DNA from 4 places in the Dactylosporangium sp. CS-033363 genome. Region 3 is predicted to be linked to each of the others. Evidence: riboswitches for the same ligand, from Rfam matches in the RefSeq annotation. Region 3 holds a riboswitch; each other region holds the start of a gene.
The links. A riboswitch is a leader RNA that binds a small molecule or an ion and turns the genes downstream of it on or off. The one in region 3 is predicted to bind cyclic di-AMP.

Region 1: another riboswitch for cyclic di-AMP. It lies ahead of ACQPZ4_RS30035 (C39 family peptidase); the one in region 3 lies ahead of ACQPZ4_RS31200 (NlpC/P60 family protein).
Region 2: another riboswitch for cyclic di-AMP. It lies ahead of ACQPZ4_RS44345 (hypothetical protein); the one in region 3 lies ahead of ACQPZ4_RS31200 (NlpC/P60 family protein).
Region 4: another riboswitch for cyclic di-AMP. It lies ahead of ACQPZ4_RS05680 (NlpC/P60 family protein); the one in region 3 lies ahead of ACQPZ4_RS31200 (NlpC/P60 family protein).

What each region holds. Positions count from the first base shown of each region.
Region 1 covers NZ_CP192032.1:6,494,008-6,498,503, reverse strand. Annotated here, with positions in the region: gene ACQPZ4_RS30055 (hypothetical protein) at 1-340, shown strand, start outside; gene ACQPZ4_RS30050 (nitroreductase/quinone reductase family protein) at 319-768, opposite strand; gene ACQPZ4_RS30045 (hypothetical protein) at 815-1,408, opposite strand; gene ACQPZ4_RS30040 (hypothetical protein) at 1,407-1,715, shown strand; cyclic di-AMP (ydaO/yuaA leader) riboswitch at 1,824-1,975, shown strand; gene ACQPZ4_RS30035 (C39 family peptidase) at 1,979-2,761, shown strand; gene ACQPZ4_RS30030 (phosphotransferase) at 2,749-3,957, opposite strand; gene ACQPZ4_RS30025 (SDR family oxidoreductase) at 4,046-4,496, opposite strand, start outside.
Region 2 covers NZ_CP192032.1:9,623,081-9,627,576, reverse strand. Annotated here, with positions in the region: gene ACQPZ4_RS44355 (FAD-dependent monooxygenase) at 1-221, shown strand, start outside; gene ACQPZ4_RS44350 (diguanylate cyclase domain-containing protein) at 301-1,839, shown strand; cyclic di-AMP (ydaO/yuaA leader) riboswitch at 1,910-2,052, shown strand; gene ACQPZ4_RS44345 (hypothetical protein) at 2,294-2,932, shown strand; gene ACQPZ4_RS44340 (SigE family RNA polymerase sigma factor) at 2,967-3,506, opposite strand; gene ACQPZ4_RS44335 (polyprenyl synthetase family protein) at 3,602-4,496, opposite strand, start outside.
Region 3 covers NZ_CP192032.1:6,745,504-6,749,999, reverse strand. Annotated here, with positions in the region: gene ACQPZ4_RS31210 (DUF6924 domain-containing protein) at 1-146, shown strand, start outside; gene ACQPZ4_RS31205 (GNAT family N-acetyltransferase) at 149-727, shown strand; gene ACQPZ4_RS31200 (NlpC/P60 family protein) at 732-1,730, opposite strand; cyclic di-AMP (ydaO/yuaA leader) riboswitch at 1,738-1,914, opposite strand; gene ACQPZ4_RS31195 (glycoside hydrolase family 18 protein) at 2,035-3,057, opposite strand; gene ACQPZ4_RS31190 (MFS transporter) at 3,229-4,449, opposite strand.
Region 4 covers NZ_CP192032.1:1,236,300-1,240,795, reverse strand. Annotated here, with positions in the region: gene ACQPZ4_RS05695 (AMP-dependent synthetase/ligase) at 1-51, opposite strand, end outside; gene ACQPZ4_RS05690 (ABC transporter ATP-binding protein) at 48-836, opposite strand; gene ACQPZ4_RS05685 (ABC transporter ATP-binding protein) at 833-1,567, opposite strand; cyclic di-AMP (ydaO/yuaA leader) riboswitch at 1,873-2,031, shown strand; gene ACQPZ4_RS05680 (NlpC/P60 family protein) at 2,069-2,986, shown strand; gene ACQPZ4_RS05675 (methyltransferase domain-containing protein) at 3,051-3,833, shown strand; gene ACQPZ4_RS05670 (Rv0361 family membrane protein) at 3,888-4,298, shown strand; gene ACQPZ4_RS05665 (sigma-70 family RNA polymerase sigma factor) at 4,371-4,496, opposite strand, start outside.

The DNA.
Region 1 (4,496 bases), 250 kb from region 3:
GTACGACTGGGATCTGGCGGTTGCGCCCGGCACCAAGGTGGGCGGATATCCCGGCTGGACCCAGGTGCCGGACTGGCCGGAATGCGGCTGCGGCGCGACGATGGAGCATCTCCTCACGATCGCCGGCTGGGAGTTCGACCGGGGCGACGACAAGCGGTGGCTGCCGCTCGAGGACCGCCCGGCGATGGCCGGATGGGACTTCGACGCCGACGACGAGCATCCCTGGCGGCGGATCCAGAACCCGGCCGGGCTGATGCTCGGCGACGCCGGCGGGATCTACCTGTTCGTCTGCACCCGCTGCCCCGACCGGCCGTTCGACTACCGGTTCGACTGCTCCTGACCGGGCGCCGGCACGCCCTCCAGGACGATGACGGGGAAGATCCGGTCCGTGTTCCGCTCGTACGGCGAGGTGCCGTCCGACACCGTGCGGTACAACCGGTCGCGTTCCTCGCCGGCCAGGACGACCGCGCGGGCCGGATAGGCGTCGGCGCCGAGCTCGACCGTCACGGCCGGGTCGGCGCGCAGGTTGTGGTACCACGACGGGTGCCGCGGCGCGCCCGCCTTCGAGGCGACCACGAACACGCGATCCCGGTCGTCCACGCGGAAGCCGAGCGGCACGGTCGTGCGCCGGCCCGTGCGCGCGCCGGTCGTGGTGAGCAGCAGGATCGGGAACGGCGGCCGGCTCACCGTGCCCCGGTTGGCCCGGAACTCGGCGATGACGCCCTGGTTGTAGGTGCGGAACTCGTCGTCTGACGGTACGGCGGTCATGCCGTACTGACCGCCGAAGCACCCCAAAGGAATCGCGCCGGACGGATCAGGTGAAGTCCGGCTCGGCCTTGAAGCGGGGGTCGAGCCGGACGGTCGGCAGCAGCCGCCGCATGAGCCGGCGGGCGAGGGTCAGCGGGTGGCCGTCGAACTCGGCGTCGTACCGCGGGTCGTCCGCCCGGTGCGTCGGCAGGCCGTCGGTCAGGTCCGGTGCGAAGGGCGATGGCAGGAAGAAGTCGTCCGGCCCGAAGCGGGACGCGATCAGGGCCTCCCGGAATCCGGTCGAGCCGTACTCGGGCGCCTGCAGTTTCAGCACAGTGCTGCAGGTGGCCCGGGGGACCGTGCAGGAGGCGAGGAACACCTGCCCGTGCCCCTGCGGGTGGCGGATCTTCACGAGCTGGCGCACGGCCGGCACGCCGTCGACGAGTTCGACGTCGCAGTCGATCAGACCGGCGCCCGCGGCCGCGGTGTAGCGGGCGAGGGCCTCCTGCAACCGCGGCACCGGGGCGAGCGGCGCCGGCAGGTCCGGCGGCAGGTCGAAGTAGTGCAGGCTCAGCACGATGCCGTTGTCGTCCTGCCAGGCGAGTTCCTCCAGCGGCCGAAAACCGGTGAGGTCGAGCTGCGCGATCGGCGTCCCCGTCATGGCGGGCATTGTTGCCGATCTTCCGCCCGCACGCGAACCCCGACGGCGGCGGCGGTCGATCGGTGACGGCGTGGATCGACCGGCGTGGAACGAGCGACGCTCGGCGATCATCGGGCCGGACGGCGGCGAGCTGGCCGTCGTCGCCGATTCCGGCCAGGTCGCGACCGTCGTGCTCGATCGCGAAGCGCCCGCGTTTCACGTCGCACTCCAGCATGCCCGGCCGTGGCGGGCCGAGGCCAATCAGGGTGACATCTACCGCAGCCGGCGGGTCGAGGACGTGCGCAGCGGCGATCGCACCGGGTTGTGACCCATTTGTACGACCAGTGGGGTGGGGCTTGCGGGGTGGGCCGGTGGATGTACCCCTCGGTAACGTCCACATGCCCGTGCTGGTCGTTTGCCATTGCCACATGGCGCCGGCGCGGGCCCGTCGAGTCGCGATCGTTGCGAGCCGGGGAACCAGGTAGTTCCGGGGTGAATCCGTCGGCCTCCAGTACGCGGAGGTCGTGGTAGGGCGTGCTTCCCGTCCGAATCCGTCAGCTAACCCGGTAGGCGGTATCGGAAGGAGCCTTGATGCACCAACGCTTCACCGCACTGTTCCACCGGCCGGCCCACGCGCTGCGTGAACAAGCGCTGCCCGGGAAGGCCTTGCGCCGGCCTGTTCCGGCGGTACTCGGGGCGGCCTCGCTGATGGTCGTGTCCGTGGCGACCGCGGCGCTGTTCAACGCCGGCGGCAAGCCGGCCGCCGAGGCCCATCCCGTGGGTACCGCCGCGCTGAGCACCGCCACGCCGCCCGCCCAGCCCAAGCAAGAGGCGCCGGCCCCGGATCTGCTCGACACGGCGCCCGCCGCGAACACGGTCAACTTCGACTTCCAGTTCCAGCCCAACTTCTACTACTGCGGCCCGGCCTCGACCCGGATCGCGCTGACGTCGGTCGGCGCCGACCTGTCGCAGGACGACGTGGCCCGCCGGCTCGGCACCACGGTCAACGGCACCAACTCGGTCGCCGACGTGACCCGGGCCATGAACGGCGTGCTGGGCAAGCCGGTCTACGAGGCCCGCTTCATCAACGGCCAGAAGGCGTCGGCCGGCGAGGCGCGGCAGCTGCAGTACGACGCGGTCCGCGCGCTGAGCACCGGCCGGGCCCTGGTCGCCAACATCGTCGGCGGCGCCACGGACGAGTCCGGCACGTACCACGAGTTCTCCGGCGGGCACTACATCTCGCTGGTCGGGTACCGCGATCAGGGCCGTTCCGTGCTCATCGCCGACCCGTCGGGCATGTTCGGCCCGCGGACCTACTGGATGTCCACGGACTCCCTGGCCAACTGGGCCGCCAAGCGCGGCTACGTGGCCTGAACCACGGTTGTGGGAGGCGACCACCGCGAGTCGCCTCCCACCGCCGACATCGCCGTCAGCTCGTCGAACGTCGCGCGCGACGGCAGGTGCGTCAGCAGGTGCCGGACGTTGCGCTCGGCGAACCGCACGTCCTCGTCGCCCGTCGCGGCCAGCGCCAGGTCGATCTGGCCGGCGACGTAGTTCTGCAGAGCGGTGGCGGTACCGCGGAAGGAAAGCCCTGGAACGGCGCCGGCGCGCTCCCGGTAGCCGTCGAGCAGCGCCCGCACCGCGGCGGCGTTGATCCCGCCGTTCGGGTTCACCGCCCAGTTGACCAGCGCGGAGCTCAGCTCCCAGGCCGGTGGCAACCCGGCCGCATGCTCCCATCCGGTGACGACCAGCCGGCCCGAGGCCTTGCGGACGTTGCCGGGCGTGAGGTTGTTGTGGCAAAGGACGGGCTCGTCGATCGGCGCCGGGTCCTCGGCCACCGTTTGCAAATACCGCAGCGTCGGTACCGCCTGTGCCATCTCCGCCGCCCACCCGGCCCTCTGGTCCGCAGCCATCTCCGCCAGCTCGGACCAGCTGCGCGTCTCGAACCGCACGGAGCTCCACGGGCACAGCCCCGGCGGCGGCACGCGCAGCCCGTGGATCGTGGCCAGGACGCGGCCCACCGCACCGGCCACGTCCGCGCTCACCGGGGCGGCGAGCGGCGGGCCGGAGCGCAGCCAGGAGTACACCCGCCAGCTCTTGCCCCCGACCGCCTCGGTCACCCGGCCGCCGACGCTGCGTACCGGCGCGGGGAGCGTCACGCCGGCGAGCGCCGCGGCCTCCTGGAAGCGCGCGTTGTCCTCGCCGTCGGTGCGCGGGTAGACGTCGTCGACGGTCCGCGGCGCCCACCGGCCGCGGTCGGTCTCCAGTGACCAGCGGCGCCCCATCTCGTCGGGGCGTGCCATCGACCGCATCGGGGCGGTCACGGTGCCGAGCCCGAACGTGCCGGCGAGTTCCCGGGCGAGCTCCGGATCGGCCACCGAGCCGCCGTCCTGGCGGCGCTCCACCTCGGACTTGAGCTCCGCCCAGCCGCGGAACCCGTACTGCTCGGCGATGGAAGCCTGGGCCCCCGCCAGCGTCGCGCCGGGGTCGGTGTCGCGCAGGCCGGCCAGCAGGTCCTTGGCCTGGCGGCGCAGGTGGTCGAGGTTGGGGTGGTCGGGCAGCGTCTTCACGGCAGTACCTCCGGGCAGCGGTCGGCCAGAGAGGTTGGCTTCGAGCCTGCCGGCGGATCGCGGTGCGCACCCCACGCGCACGTCGAGCTTACTGCAGTCCGTGGGCGAGCAGGCTCTCCGCCGTCTCGGCGATCGTGTCGGCGATCGGGCGGGGCTTCCAGCCGAGCACGCGCTCGGCCTTGGCTCCGGTGGCGTCGAAGTCCCGGCCGAGCTGCGGGCGCAGCGCGCGCAGCGGCGGGCTGACCAGGCTCAGCGCCCGCGCGACGAGCAGCGGCATCTCGCGGTCCGACACCTTCGCCGCGCGCGGGCCGAGCCGGTCGCGCAGGATGCGGGCGACCTCGGCGACGCGCAGGCTGCGCCCGGCGACCGCGAGGAACCGCTCGCCGGCCGCGGCGGGATCGGTCATCGCGCGCAGGTGCAGGTCGGCCACGTCGCGCACGTCGACCCAGCCGGAGCCGAACGGCGGGCACGCGGGCAGCGAGCCGGTGAGCATGCCGCGGATCACGCGCAGCGACGGCGGGTCGTCGGGGCCGAGGACC
Region 2 (4,496 bases), 2.9 Mb from region 3:
AATATGATCGGCAGCTGCGGGAGTTCGTCGACGTCAATCAACGCGCGGCCATGGGACCCGCGCGCGGGTTCGCGCCGAAAAACGAACTCGCTGCCCGAATGCAGAACCTGAGCATCCGGATGATGCCGTACATGCCTGGACGCAACCTCGTGATCTCGGCGATGATGCGCGAGGCGCGGCGCGCGGCCGGGGCGCTGACCCTGCCCGTAGCAATCTTGTGACACCAAAGGGTTTACTTCATATCCGGTTTGATGCGTCGATGTAGGGGTGCAAGGTCGGCCGGAACTGGGTAGGCGTGCGATGGAGCGTGATCGGGACACGGCGATGGCCGCGATCCGTTCCGTGTACCGCATCACCGGCCGGATCAACACCGGCAGCACCCTGGCCGAGACCCTGCAGCTGATCGTGGACGCCGTGGTCGACGGCACCGGGTTCGCCGTGGCCGTCGTCAACTACCTGCACCCCGAGGGCGTCTACGAGGCGGTCGCGCTGGCCGGCTCCGAGGAGGCGGGGGAGACGCTGCTCGGGGCCCGCTACCCGGCGGCCGAGCTGGACGAGTACCTCGAGCGGGCGGAGGTGTGGGGGCAGCTGCGGTACCTGCCGCACGAGCGGCACAGCACCCACATTCATTCGTGGGTACCCGATGCGGTGCCCGGCGGCGACGAGGTGCCGGAGGACGAGCGCTGGCACCCCCTCGACGCCCTGTTCGCCCCGCTGCGCGCGCCCAGCGGCGAGCTGGTCGGCATCCTCGGCGTCGACCTGCCCTCCGACGGGCGCCGGCCCGGCCCGCTGCAACGCGAGCTGCTGGAGATGCTCGCCGCCCAGGCCGGCATCGCGATCAACAACGCCAACCTGGTGGAGGCCCTGCAGCGCGAGCGGCGGCACCTCGCGGCCAGTGAGGAGGCCTTCCGGCTGGCATTCACCGGTGCGGGCACCGGGATGTGCATGCTCGGCCTCACCGGCGTCTCCCAGGCCCGGATGACCCGCGTCAACCCCGCCCTGTGCGAGCTGCTCGGCCGCTCGGAGACGGAGCTGCTGGAGCTGCGCATCGCCGACGTGCTGCACCCGGACGACCTGGACCTGGCCCGGCTCGCGTTCGCGGCGGCGACGACGGGCAAGGGCACGCCGGTGCGGGATTACGAGATCCGGTGTGTGCGCGGCGACGGTACCGTCATCTGGGTCTCCACCACCCTCTCGCTCGTGGCCGGCCCGCCCGCCTTCGGCATCCTGCAGGTCCAGGACATCACCGGGCGCAAGGCGGCCGAGGCCGACCTGGTGCGCCGGGCCTCCCGCGACCCGCTCACCGGCCTGGCCAACCGCGACGCCCTGGCCCCGCCGCTCGCCGCCGCCATCCGCCGCGCCCACGCCGGCCTCGGCGACAGTGTGCTGCTCTTCTGCGACCTCGACGACTTCAAGGTCGTCAACGACACGCGCGGGCACGACGCTGGCGACGCGGTACTCGTGGCCGTGGCCCAGCGGCTCTGCGGGCTGGTCCGCCCCGGCGACACCGTGGCCCGCCTGGGCGGCGACGAGTTCGTGGTGCTGGCCCAGGACCTGGCCGGCACCGACGCCGCGGCGCTGCTCGACCGGGTCGAGCGGGCCATCGCCGCGCCGGTGGTGCACGACGGGCACGTGCTGCGCGTGCGGGCCAGCGTCGGGGCGGCCGTGATCGATGCCACCTGCCAGGATGCGGGCGCCGCCCTGAGGATGGCCGACCGGGCGATGTACCAGGTGAAAGGCCATCGACACACCCTGGGGATGACCGAACGGGTGACAGCGCACGGTGAGCGTTCCGGTGCGCCGGGTGGTATCCCGTTGCTCTGGTTGGCCGAGCCTTAAACCGCCCAGTACTGTCGGGTGGTCTGCTCCGGGCGACGCGCCCCGAATCGCGGGGACACCGGACAGGCGCCGTCGAGCCGCGCCGCACCTTTCAGCGTCGCGGGCCGGGGACCCATCGCAGTCCTTGGGGTGTATCCGTGACCGAGTCACGGTAGGGCGAATCCTCCCGTCCGAACCCGTCAGCTAACCCGGTAGGCGGCACCGGAAGGAGACAGCTCGTGCTCTTCGACGCCATCGCCGTCAACTCCTCGGACGGGTGATCGCCGGGACCCTGATCCTGGCCCGTCACACCCGCTGACCGCCGCACCTGCCGCCGCGCGATCCCTTTGTGCACCACGGGATCGTGCCGATGGCGTGCGCCCAGATCTCCCGAGGATTGACCTTGCTGAAACCCTTGCCGCGCCAGTTCCGGCCGCGACATCGCCGGGCTCTGCAGCCCGTGAAACCGGCGGCCGTGTCCGCCGTCGTCCTGTCCGCCACGCTGCTCGCCTCCGGTTCGGCCGGAGCGTCGGCGCCTTCGGCCGGTCCGGCCCGTCCGCCGGTCGCGTCCACCGCTTCGCCTGCTTCGCCGCTTTTTGCCGCTGATGCCTCGCTTGTCGTCGAGGCTCCGGTGTACGGGTGGGCCGCGCTCGCCGACGCGCCCGCGCCCCCGGCCCCGCCGCGCCCGGTCGCCGGGCTCGACCAGACCCAGATGAACAACGCCATCGCGATCGTCAAGCAGGGCCGGGCGCAGGGCGTGCCGGAGAAGGGCCTCGTCGTCGCGGTCGCCACCGCCATGCAGGAGAGCGACCTGTACAACGTGGCCAGCCCGGCGGTGCCGTCCTCACTGAAGCTCCCGCACGACGCGGTCTCGACCGACCACGACTCGGTGGGGCTGTTCCAGCAGCGGGCGAGCCAGGGGTGGGGCAGCGTGCCGGAGCTCATGGACCCGGCCCACTCGGCGATGCTGTTCTACAACGCGCTGGCCCAGATCCGCGGCTGGCAGTCGATGAGCGTGACGGGGGCGGCGCAGGCGGTGCAGCGGTCGGCGTACCCGAGCGCGTACCAGAAGCACGCCGACCGCGCCGCCCAGGTCGTGGCCGCGATCGCCTGACCTGCCACCCACCGCGCTCGCCGTTCGTCGGTGCTCATCTCCCCGGCGCCGATGCTCCTTTCGCGGCATCGGCGTCGGCGTCGGCCTCGTTGAGCAGGCGGCGCATCGTGGCGAGCGCGGCCGAGGTCTGGCTCTTGACCGTGCCGGCCGCGCATCCGAGCGTGGCGGCGGTGTCCTCGACCGACAGGTCGTAGAAGAAGCGCAGCACCAGGACCGCCCGCTGGCCCCGGGGCAGCCGCGCGAGGGCGCCGTGCAGGTCCAGCCCGGCCGGTACGCCCTGCAGCGCGGCGTCCTCCTGCGGGCGGTCCGGCAGCCGGTCGACCAGGGCGACCCGGGCCGCCCAGCCGCGCCTTCGCTCGTCGATGAAGCGGTGGACGAGGACCCGCCGCACGTACGCGTCGACGTTGTCGGCCCGCCGGACGCGGCGCCAGCGCAGGTACACATCGGTGAGCGCGCACTGCACGATGTCGTCGCCCCGGGTCCAGTCGCCGCAGAGCAGGTAGGCCGCGCGGCGCAGGCCCGGCAGGCGCGACCGCACGAACTCGTGGAACTCGTCCTCGACGGGGTCCGCCACGGTGGTCCCTCCCGGCTGTCACCCCCTTGGGCGCAACCGGGCCGGGAACCGTTTCGCCCGTTATCGAGGCGTTGCCGTGCCCGGCATCGTTTCGCTCAGCGCGGAGTCGCGGTGGCGCGGCGGGCGAGGGAGACCAGTTCGGCCACCGCGGCCGGTGGGGAGGCGAGGTCGAGCGCGAGGAGGGCCTGGGACAGCAGTTCCTCGGCCTGCCGGCGGCACCAGTCGCGGGCGCCCGACTGTTCGATCGTCTTCGCGGCGCGTTCCACGTCGGCGTCGCCGATGCGGGTGCGGGTGTCGAACAGGTCGGCCAGTTCGTCGGCGCCGGCCGCGATCGCCGCCGCCACGGGCAGGGAGCGCCGGCGGCGGCGCAGGTCGGAGCCGAGGCTGCCGAGGTCCTCGATGAACTGGACGGCCAGGCCCAACCGTACGCCGAACAGCCGCAACCGCTCGACCTGGGCCGCGTCGCCGCCGCCGGCCACCGCGCCCAGGGCGCAGGCGCAGCCGAACAGGGCGCCGGTGCGCTGCTCGACCATGGCCAGGCAGTCGCGCAACAGGTCCGTGCGCTCCTCGCCGACGACCTCACCCCGCCCATCACGCGCCGTGACCCCCGACGAGGCCCGCGCGCCACGCGCCGTGACCCCCGACGAGGCTTGCGCATCGCGTGAAGCGACCTCCGACGAGGCCTGCGCATCGCGTGAAGCGACGCCCGACGAGGCCTGCCCGTCGCGTGAAGCGACCCCCGACGAGGCTTGCGGACCGCGTGAAGCAACGCCCGACGAGGCCTGCGCATCGCGTGAAGCGACCTGCGACGAAGCGCGCGACGTCCGGCTGTCGCGCAGGGCGAGCGAGGCGTGCTGCCCGTGCAACAACTCCTGCACCGTGTCGCCCAGTACGCGCAGCATGGCCCGGTCGGGGCCCGCCTGTCCGGATCGCTGCCGCGGCCGCGCGGGCGCGTGGTGGGTCGGGTCGCCGGTCGCGATCACGTCGAAG
Region 3 (4,496 bases):
TCGCCGACGAGCCGGGCCGCTCGTTCCGGGTGCTGCCGGCCGCCTTCGCCGAGGTCGCGTCGAACCTGAGCATCGCCAACATGGACTTCGCCGACTTCGCCGAGGCCGTCGACGAGACCGGCACCTACCGCGGCCAGTCCGCGTAGCCGTGCCCGACGACCCGCCGCGGTCCGCCCTGCCGTTTCCCGACCCCGACCTCACCGACGGCACCGTCCTGCTGCGGCCCTGGCAGGAGCGGGACACGCCGCAACGGTACGCCGCGTTCTCCGACGAACTCTGCCAGCGCTTCTCGTGGCCGCACGTCGAGCCGATCACCGAGGCCCAGGTGCACGCCGCGCTCGCGGACAACGAGCGTGACCGCCTGGCCGGCGCATCGCTGAACCTGGCCGTCGTCGACCCCGCCGATCCCGCCCGCATCTGGGGCGCCGCGTCCCTGTACGACGTCGACCCCGCCCAGTCCCGCGCGTCGATCGGCTACTGGGTCGCGCCCTGGTCGCGCGGGCGCGGTGTGGCCACGCGGTCGCTGCGGTTGCTGGCGGGGTGGGGGTTCGGGGCACTGGGGGTACACCGGCTGGAATTGACCTGTGGCCCGGACAACCTCGCCTCGGCGCGGGTGGCGGAACACTGCGGGTTCGTCCGGGAGGGGCTGCTGCGCTCGCACCTCCGGTTCAAGACCGGGCGCCGCGACACGGTGGTCTTCGGCCTGCTCCCGGGCGAACTCCGCTGACCTGCTAGACCCGCCCGTATCCGTAGAGCGAGTCGATGTCGATCGGCGCCACCTTCACCACGGTCCGGCTGTTCGGCGCGTGGATGATCTGGTTGTTGCCGATGTAGATCCCGACGTGCCCGAGCCCGTTGTAGAACACCAGGTCACCGGGGGCGAGCTGACTGCGCGTGATGTGCTTGACCTTGCCCCACTGCTGGGCGGCGTTGTGCGGCAGCGTCACGCCCGCCGCCTTCCAGGCCATCATGGTCAGCCCCGAGCAGTCGAACGTGTTCGGGCCGGCGGCGCCGAAGACGTACTTCTTGCCCAGCTGCGCCCACGCGTAGTTGACGGCCTTCCCGGCGGCCCCGGAGACGGCCGGCGGCGGTCCCGGGTTCGACGTCGTGGTGGTCTTCGTCGTCTTGGCCTTGCTGGCCGCCGCGGCCTTCGCAGCCGCCTCGTCGGCCTTCTTCTGCATGTCGTCGAGCTTGGCGATGTTGCCCTCGATCTGCTTGCGCCGCGCCTCGATGTCGGTCTTCTGCCGGCTCTGCGCCGCGAGCTGCTCGTTGAGCCGCTGCTTCTCGGTGTCGAAGCCGTTCTTGGCCGCGGTGTACGTGGCGATGTCCGCCTGCTGGTTGCGCGAGATCTGCTCCAGCGTCCCGACCCGGTCGAAGAACCCGTCGGTGGACTGGGCGCCCAGCATGAGCGACCACGTGCCCAGGCTGCCGCCGCTCTTGTACGCGTTGACGGCAACCTGGTCGGCGCCCTTGCGGGCCTCGTCCATGCTCGCCTGCAGCGGCTGCAGGTCCTGCTCCAGCTTGGTGATCGAGGCCTGCGTCGCCTCCAGATCGCCATTGATCTTGTTGTAGTCCTCGACGATGAGCTCGAGGTCCCGGTTGCCCTTGTCGATCTGGGCCTGGATCTCCTCGTGCGTCGGGTCGGCGTGTGCGGCACACGCCGGAGCGACCACGGCCGCGACCGTCAGCCCGATGAGCCACGCTCGCAGCGCCGTACGTCCGATGAACACGACAGCGTCCTTCTTCCGGACCGCCTACCGGGTTAGCTGACGGGTTCGGGCGGAAAGAAGGTGCGCCCTACCGCGACCATCACGCACGGTCACGGATTCACCCCATGGGCGGCAACGACTCCCGCCCCATTGGGTCCCCGGCTCACGCGCCGAGACCTGTTCACAGGCCCGGCGTACGACTCGGCGGCGCCCGCCCGGGCCGCCCGGTTGAGCGACGAGGACCGGTCGAGCTGCACCAAACGTAACGACAACATCTCGGCAACGGAATGCCGCGGCCTCGATCTAAGCAACACTTAACGCAGACTCAAAGATCCCCGGCGAACGGCCGCGTCATGGCCCCGAGCAGGCTGTGCCGGTCGTCATCCGCGGCCAGCTGCCACGTGAACACCCCCGCGAGTCCCCGCTGCGCCGCGAACGCCGCCCGCTCCTCGATCGACAAGGCGTCCTCATAGCTCACGAACGCCCGCTTCCCGGCGTGATAGAGCCACGGCGACCGCGCAACGGGGTCCCGGTGCCGCTCCCAGGCCGGATCGGGCAGGAAGGAGTTCACGATGTCCCGATATTCAGGAGCTTCCATGGTACCGACCTGAGGCCGCCCCAGCCCCGCCCGCTCGCCGGCCTCGTCGACGAGGAATCCCCGCCCGTAGAACGGAACCCCGAGCACCAGCCGCTCCCGCGCGACCCCGGCCCGCAGGTAGTCGTCGACGGCCGTGGTGATGCCTTCGAGTGGAGCGTTGAACGTCGCGATCGGCGAGAACCCGGTCCCGAAGTCGTACGTCATGAGATTCACGAAGTCGAGCACCTTGGCCAGCTCCGCGATCTCGAAGCTCTCGGCCGGGTCATAGGCCCCGGCGGACTGCAACCGCGCGGCGGGCAACGCCGCGGTGAGGATCTTGCCGTCCCCGAGCCGCGCCCGGAGGTCCTGGGCCAGCAGCGTCGCGTTGCGTCGATCCTCGGGCCGGTGCACGACCTCGGCCGGCCCGCCGGAGACCGGAAACTCCCAGTCCAGGTCGACCCCGTCGAAGTCCTTCAGGAGCGCCAGCGTCTCGTCCACGAACGCGGCCCGCGACTGCTTCGTCAGCGCCGCGTCGGAGAAGCCGCCGGCACCCCAGCCGCCGATCGACAGTACGGTCCGGAGCCTGGGATGCGCCCGCTTGAGCCCGGCGAGCGCCTCGAGGTGCGCCGGGGCGTCCCGCGGCAGCGTGAGGTGCCCCTGCTCGATGGTCCCGAACGCGTAGAACAGATGCGTCAGCTCACCGGCCGGAATGTTCGCGATCGGGTACGCGTCAGCACTAGACGCCGGAAAATAGGCTCCCAGAACAACCATGCTTGATGTTGTACCGGATTTCAGGAAGCCGGCCACCCCGGCTGCCCCGGCGGCGGGGCGGACACCGGCCGGGTCGGATACGCCGCCGGCACGGGATACTGCTATCCCGCTGCTGCCGGCCCTCGTGTCACCACATCCTGCCACCCGGGTACGACATTTTCCCGAGCCGAGCTACCCGTGCGCGATCCGCGCCAGCGAGCGCCACAACAGCACGACGAACACCGCCGACCCCCCGAACGCGAACCAGAACGGCGCCGTCACGCCGACCTGCGTGGCCAGCGTCCCGCCGATCAGCGAGCCCACCACCAGCCCCCCGAACGTGCTGATCGTGTTGACGCTGCCCACCCGCCCCTGCAGCTGCGTCGGCACCGCGCGTTGCCGGACCGTCAGCGACGTAGTACCCCAGATGAAGGCGTGCGCCCCGAAGACGAACATGATCGCCCCCGCGAGCCAGGGTGACGTCGTCACGGCCAGGGCGAGGTGCGTCAGCGTCTCGATGATGAGGCCTGCCCGCATGATGTTGCCCAGGCTCACGCGCCGGGTCAGCCAGCCGTACATCCCGGTGCCGACCAGCCCGCCCACCGCGCCCAGCGTCGTGAACACGCCGAAGCCGGTCGGCCCGAGTCCGAGCCGCTGCTGCGCGTACAGCACGAGCACCGACCACGCCGCCCCGAACGTGAAGTTGAAGATCAGGATCGTCAGCGACAGCGTGCGCACGGCGGCGTGCCCGGCGGTCCACCGCAGCCCCTCGACGACGGCGTGCCGCACCCCCGCGGGTCGCTCGGACGCCGCGGGATCGGCCGGCAGCGCCATCCGCGACACGAGCACGACCCCGGCCACGACCAGCACACTCTCGGCGGCGAAGGGCCACGCGTGCCCCGCCGCGAACAGCAGCGCCCCGATCGGCGGCCCGACGAGGTTGTTCAGCGTGATATAGCCCGCCTGCAGCCGCGCGTTTGCAAGAACAAGATCGTCCCGTGGTACCAGCATCGGCGCGATCGTCTGCGCGGCGTTGTCGGCGAACACCTCACCCACCGTCAGCAGCCCGATCGCCACCAGCGCACCGGCGACCGGGAGATGGCCGGTGACCAGCAGCACCACCAGCGCGACGAGCACGACCCCGCGCAGCCCGTCCGCGGCCATCACGATCCGCCGCCGGTCGAGCCGGTCGGAGAGCACGCCCGCGTACAGGCCGAAGACCAGCGGCGGCGCCCACCGCAACAACGCCGCCAGCGACACCAGGAACGCGTTGTCGGTGAGCGAGGCCACGAGCAGCGGCCCGGCGGCCAGCGCGATCCCGTCGCCGAGGTTGCTGGTCCACGATGAGGCGAGCAACCACCGGTACCCGCGCCCCAGCCGTTCCGGCACCGCAACCTCGACCAACCTGTTCACGGGTACAGCACCATACGGGTCTCAGGCCCTTACCGCGAACTCGATGT
Region 4 (4,496 bases), 5.5 Mb from region 3:
GGCGTCGGGGTTGTCGTGCGCCCGGTCGCGCACCAGCGTGGCGATGGTCATGCGGTCATCCCCTCGGCGACGCCTGTCTCGCCCAGGTAGGCGCGGATCACGTCCGGGTTCTGCTGGACCTCGCCGGGCGTGCCGCAGGCGACCGGCACGCCGAAGTCGACCACCAGCACCCGGTCGGCGAGGTCCATCACCAGGCCCATGTCGTGCTCGACGAGGATCATCGGGATGCCCAGCTCCTCGCGGATGTCGAGGATGTACCGCGCCATGTCCTCGGTCTCCTCGAGGTTCATCCCGGCCACCGGCTCGTCGAGCAGCAGCAGCCGCGGCTCCATGGCCAGGGCGCGGCCGAGCTCGACCCGCTTCTGCACGCCGTAGGGCAGCAGCCCGACCGGCATCCGGCGCCACTGGGCCAGCTCGAGGAAGTCGACGATCTCCTCGACCCGGGCCCGGTTCTGAAGCTCCTCGCGCCGGGCCCGGCCGAGCCAGGCGATGGCGGCGAGCGTGCCGTAGCGCATGTGGTGGTGCCGGCCGAGCATGAGGTTCTCGACGACGGTGAGCTGCCGGAACAGCTCGACGTTCTGGAAGGTCCGCGCGACGCCCAGCCGGGCCACCTTGTCCGGCCGCAGCCCGGTGATGTCGACGTCGTCGAGCAGGACGCGGCCCTGCTGCGGGCGGTACACCCCGGAAATGACGTTGAAGATGGACGTCTTGCCGGCGCCGTTGGGCCCGATCACCGCGAACAGCTCGTCGGCCCCGACCGTGAAGTCGACCCCGTCGATCGCCTTGACGCCCGCGAAGCTGAGTTTCACGTCGGAGAACCGCAGCACATCGCTCATGAGAGCCACCGCTTCCGGCGCTTGTAGTGCTTCACGTCGCGGAAGGAGTGGGCGGCGTGCGAGCCGAGGTAGAACTCGCGGATGTCGTCGTCGGCGAGCAGCTCGGCGGCCGGCTTGTCCAGCACGACCTTGCCGTTCTCCAGCACGTACCCGTGCTCCGCCACCGACAGCGCCATGGTCGCGTTCTGCTCGACCAGCAGTACCGCCGTCCCGGCCTTGTTGATCTCGACGATCAGGTCGCGCACCTGCTCGACCAGGCGCGGGGCCAGGCCCAGGCTCGGCTCGTCGAGCAGCAGGTAGGACGGGTCGGACATGAGCGCCCGGCCCATCGCGAGCATCTGCTGCTCGCCCCCCGACAGGTACCCCGCGATCGAGCCGCGCCGCTCCTTGAGCACCGGGAACAGCGTGTACATGCGCTCCATGGCCTCGGCCACCCCGCGGCGGCGGGTGTGCGCGCCGAGGCGCAGGTTCTCCTCCACGGTCAGCTCGGCGAACGTGCGCCGGCCCTCCATGACCTGGCTGATCCCGCGGCGGACCACGGCGGCGGGCCGCAGCCGGTGGATCGGGCGGTCGCCGAGGGTCACCGAACCCCGGGTGACGGCGCCGTCGTGCACGCCGAGCAGCCCGGACAGCGCCCGCAGCAGGGTGGTCTTCCCGGCGCCGTTCGCCCCGAGCAGGGCGACGATCCGACCTTCCGGGACGGCGAGGCTGACGCCCCGTAAGACCAGCATCACATCGTCGTAGACCACTTCGAGGTTCTGGACCCGTAGCACGTGCGGACCCCCGGAACTATTTGCACCGTCGGTGTATGAAGTTACGTGTATTTAACCGTGCCTCTGTACAAAATCAAGTCCCGAATTCGTAACCGTCCGGCACCAAAGTCACGGATTGGCACGAGGCTCCAACCGGCAGTAATCCGGACATTCGGAACATTAGATATCGAGCGGGGCGCGCGCCTTCCGCCCGGCCGGTGATCACGTTAAGTTAGGCGCTGGCCTGCTCGGCAGTCCGCCGTCCACCCCGGATGGCGCCGGGCAAGCGCCGCCGAATCGACGCCGTGCGAGCCCACCCCTCGGGCGCGCACATCGAACCGGGGACCCACTTCGTTGGGGTGAATCCGCGACGCCGCGGTAGGGCGCTATCTCTTCCCGCCCGAACCCGTCAGCTAACCCGGTAGGCGGTAGGTGCAGAAGGGTCTTCCCTTGTCCACTGGACATCGTGCCCGCCGGTCGGTGCTGCGGACTCTGGCGATCGGGTTCATCTCGCTCGCGGTGCTCGCACCCGCCACGGTCGCACACGCCGACCCGTCGCTGTCCGAGATCGAGGCCCAGCTCGACAAGCAGAACAAGGACCTCGAGGCCACGATCGAGAACTGGAACAAGCTCAACATCGACATGGCCGACTCGCAGGCGAAGGCGGCCGACCTCGAGAAGAACCTAACCGCGGCCAACGAAGGCGTCTCCCAGATCGCCATCGAGGCCTTCAAGACCAACGGCAGCATGCGCAACATCAACATCATGCTGTCCGCCACGTCGTCGGGCTCGCTGATGGACCAGATGACGATGCTGCAGCAGGTCACGCGGGCGCAGCAGAAGAGCATCAGCGACTACAAGAACGCCAAGACGCAGCTGGACCAGACGATCGCGGCCCAGAACACGCAGAAGGCCGACTTCGAGAACCAGCGCAAGAAGATCGAGGGCGACGTCAAGAAGCTCGAAGATCTGCAGAAGAAGGCCAAGAACGCCGGGAGCACCAAGGTCACCGGCGCGAACTACAACCCGGGCACCCTGCCCGCCGTCTCGGGCAATGCCGGCGCCGCGGTGAACTACGCCAAGAGCAAGCTCGGCAAGCCCTACGTGTACGGCGCCGGCGGTCCCAACTCGTTCGACTGCTCGGGCCTGACGATGGCGGCATGGGCGGCCGCGGGCGTGAGCCTGCCGCACAACGCCGCGAGCCAATGGAGCAAGGTGGCCCACATTCCGCGCAGTTCGCTGGCGCCGGGCGACCTCGTCTTCTACAACGGCCTCGGCCACGTCGGCATCTACGTCGGCAACGACACGATCATCCATGCGCCGCACACCGGTGATGTGGTGCGGTACGCGTCGGTCAGCGTCGACAGCATCTACGGGTACGGCCGCGTCAAGGGCTGACCCCCAGGCACGTCCCGAGGGCCCGCGGATCGAGACCGATCCGCGGGCCTTCATCATTGGGGGCATGGCCTCCTGGGACCCGCAGCAGTACGAGCGCTTCGCCGAGGAGCGCGCCCGGCCGTTCCGCGAGCTCGTCGCCCGCATCCCCACCACGTCCGCGGTCGCCGTCGTCGACCTGGGCTGCGGCCCCGGCACGATGACCGCCACGCTCGCCGAGCGCTGGCCCGACGCGGCGGTCCTGGGCCTGGACTCCTCGCCGTCGATGATCGCGGCGGCGAACGAGCACCGGACCGCCCAGGTCACCTTCCAGCTCGCCGACGCGGCCCAGTGGCGCCCCCAGCGCGGCTCCCTGGACGTCATCGTGGCCAACGCCTCGCTGCAGTGGGTCGACGACCACGAGACGCTCCTGCCGCGCTGGGCGGCCGCCCTCGACGACGGCGGGACGCTCGCCTTCCAGGTGCCGGTCCCCTCGTTCGACCCGGGCCTGGCCGGCGTGGCCGCGCGGGAGCGGTGGGCGCCGCTGCTGGCCGGCGCGGCGGGCTCGACCGGGCCGCGGGCGGCCAGCCCGGTGCTCGACGGGGCGGAGTACGTGCGGTTACTCTCCGCAGCCGGACTCACCGTCGACGCGTGGCAGACGACCTACTTCCACGTGCTGCCGGGCGACGATCCGGTCTTCGAGTGGTTCAAGGGCACCGGCCTGCGGCCCTACCTCGACGCGCTGTCCGGGAGCGACCTCGAGGAGTTCACCGCCGACGTCAGGAGCGAACTGCGGCAGCGGTACCCCCGTGAGCCGTTCGGCACGCTCCTGCCCTTCCCGCGCCTGTTCGTGGTCGCACATCGGGCATGATCCGCGTCGGGTGGTGTACACCGCGGCTTGATCGCGATTCCTAGGCTGGCGCGTGTGAGCAAAACCTGGAAGATCATTCTTTTCAGCGCGATCGGCGTCCTCGTCCTCTGTTGCGGCGGCGGCGCGGCCGGGCTGTTCTTCATCGTCGACAAGTCCACCAAGGCGCCCAAGGCCGCGGCCGGTGACTTCCTGACCGCACTGGAGGGCGGGAAGACCCAGACGGCGTACGACCTGCTCTGCGGCGACACGCAGGCGCAGTACGGCCCGGAGACGTTCGAGGCCTATGTGCAGCGGAACCCGCCGAGCGCGCACGACTTCAGCTGGGGCGGCTCCTACAGCAACCAGAACGGTACCGAGACCGCATCGATCTCGGCCGAGGTCACCTTCAAGAGCGGCAAGGCCAAGCACTCCTTCGAGATGCTGAAGGAAGGCGGCGCGTGGAAGGTGTGCGGCGACCCGTACTAGGCCACGCTTCAGGTGCATGCGAAAGCCCCGGGTCGGCATCGACCCGGGGCTTCTTGTCGTTGTGGGGGTTGGTTATGCGGCCTGGAGGCCCTCCGCGCGGGCCAGCTCGCGGAGCCGGCCGAGCGCCTGGATCTCGAGCTGGCGGATGCGCTCGCGGGAGAGCGAGAACCGGGTCGCCACCTCGGTCAGCGAGTGCTC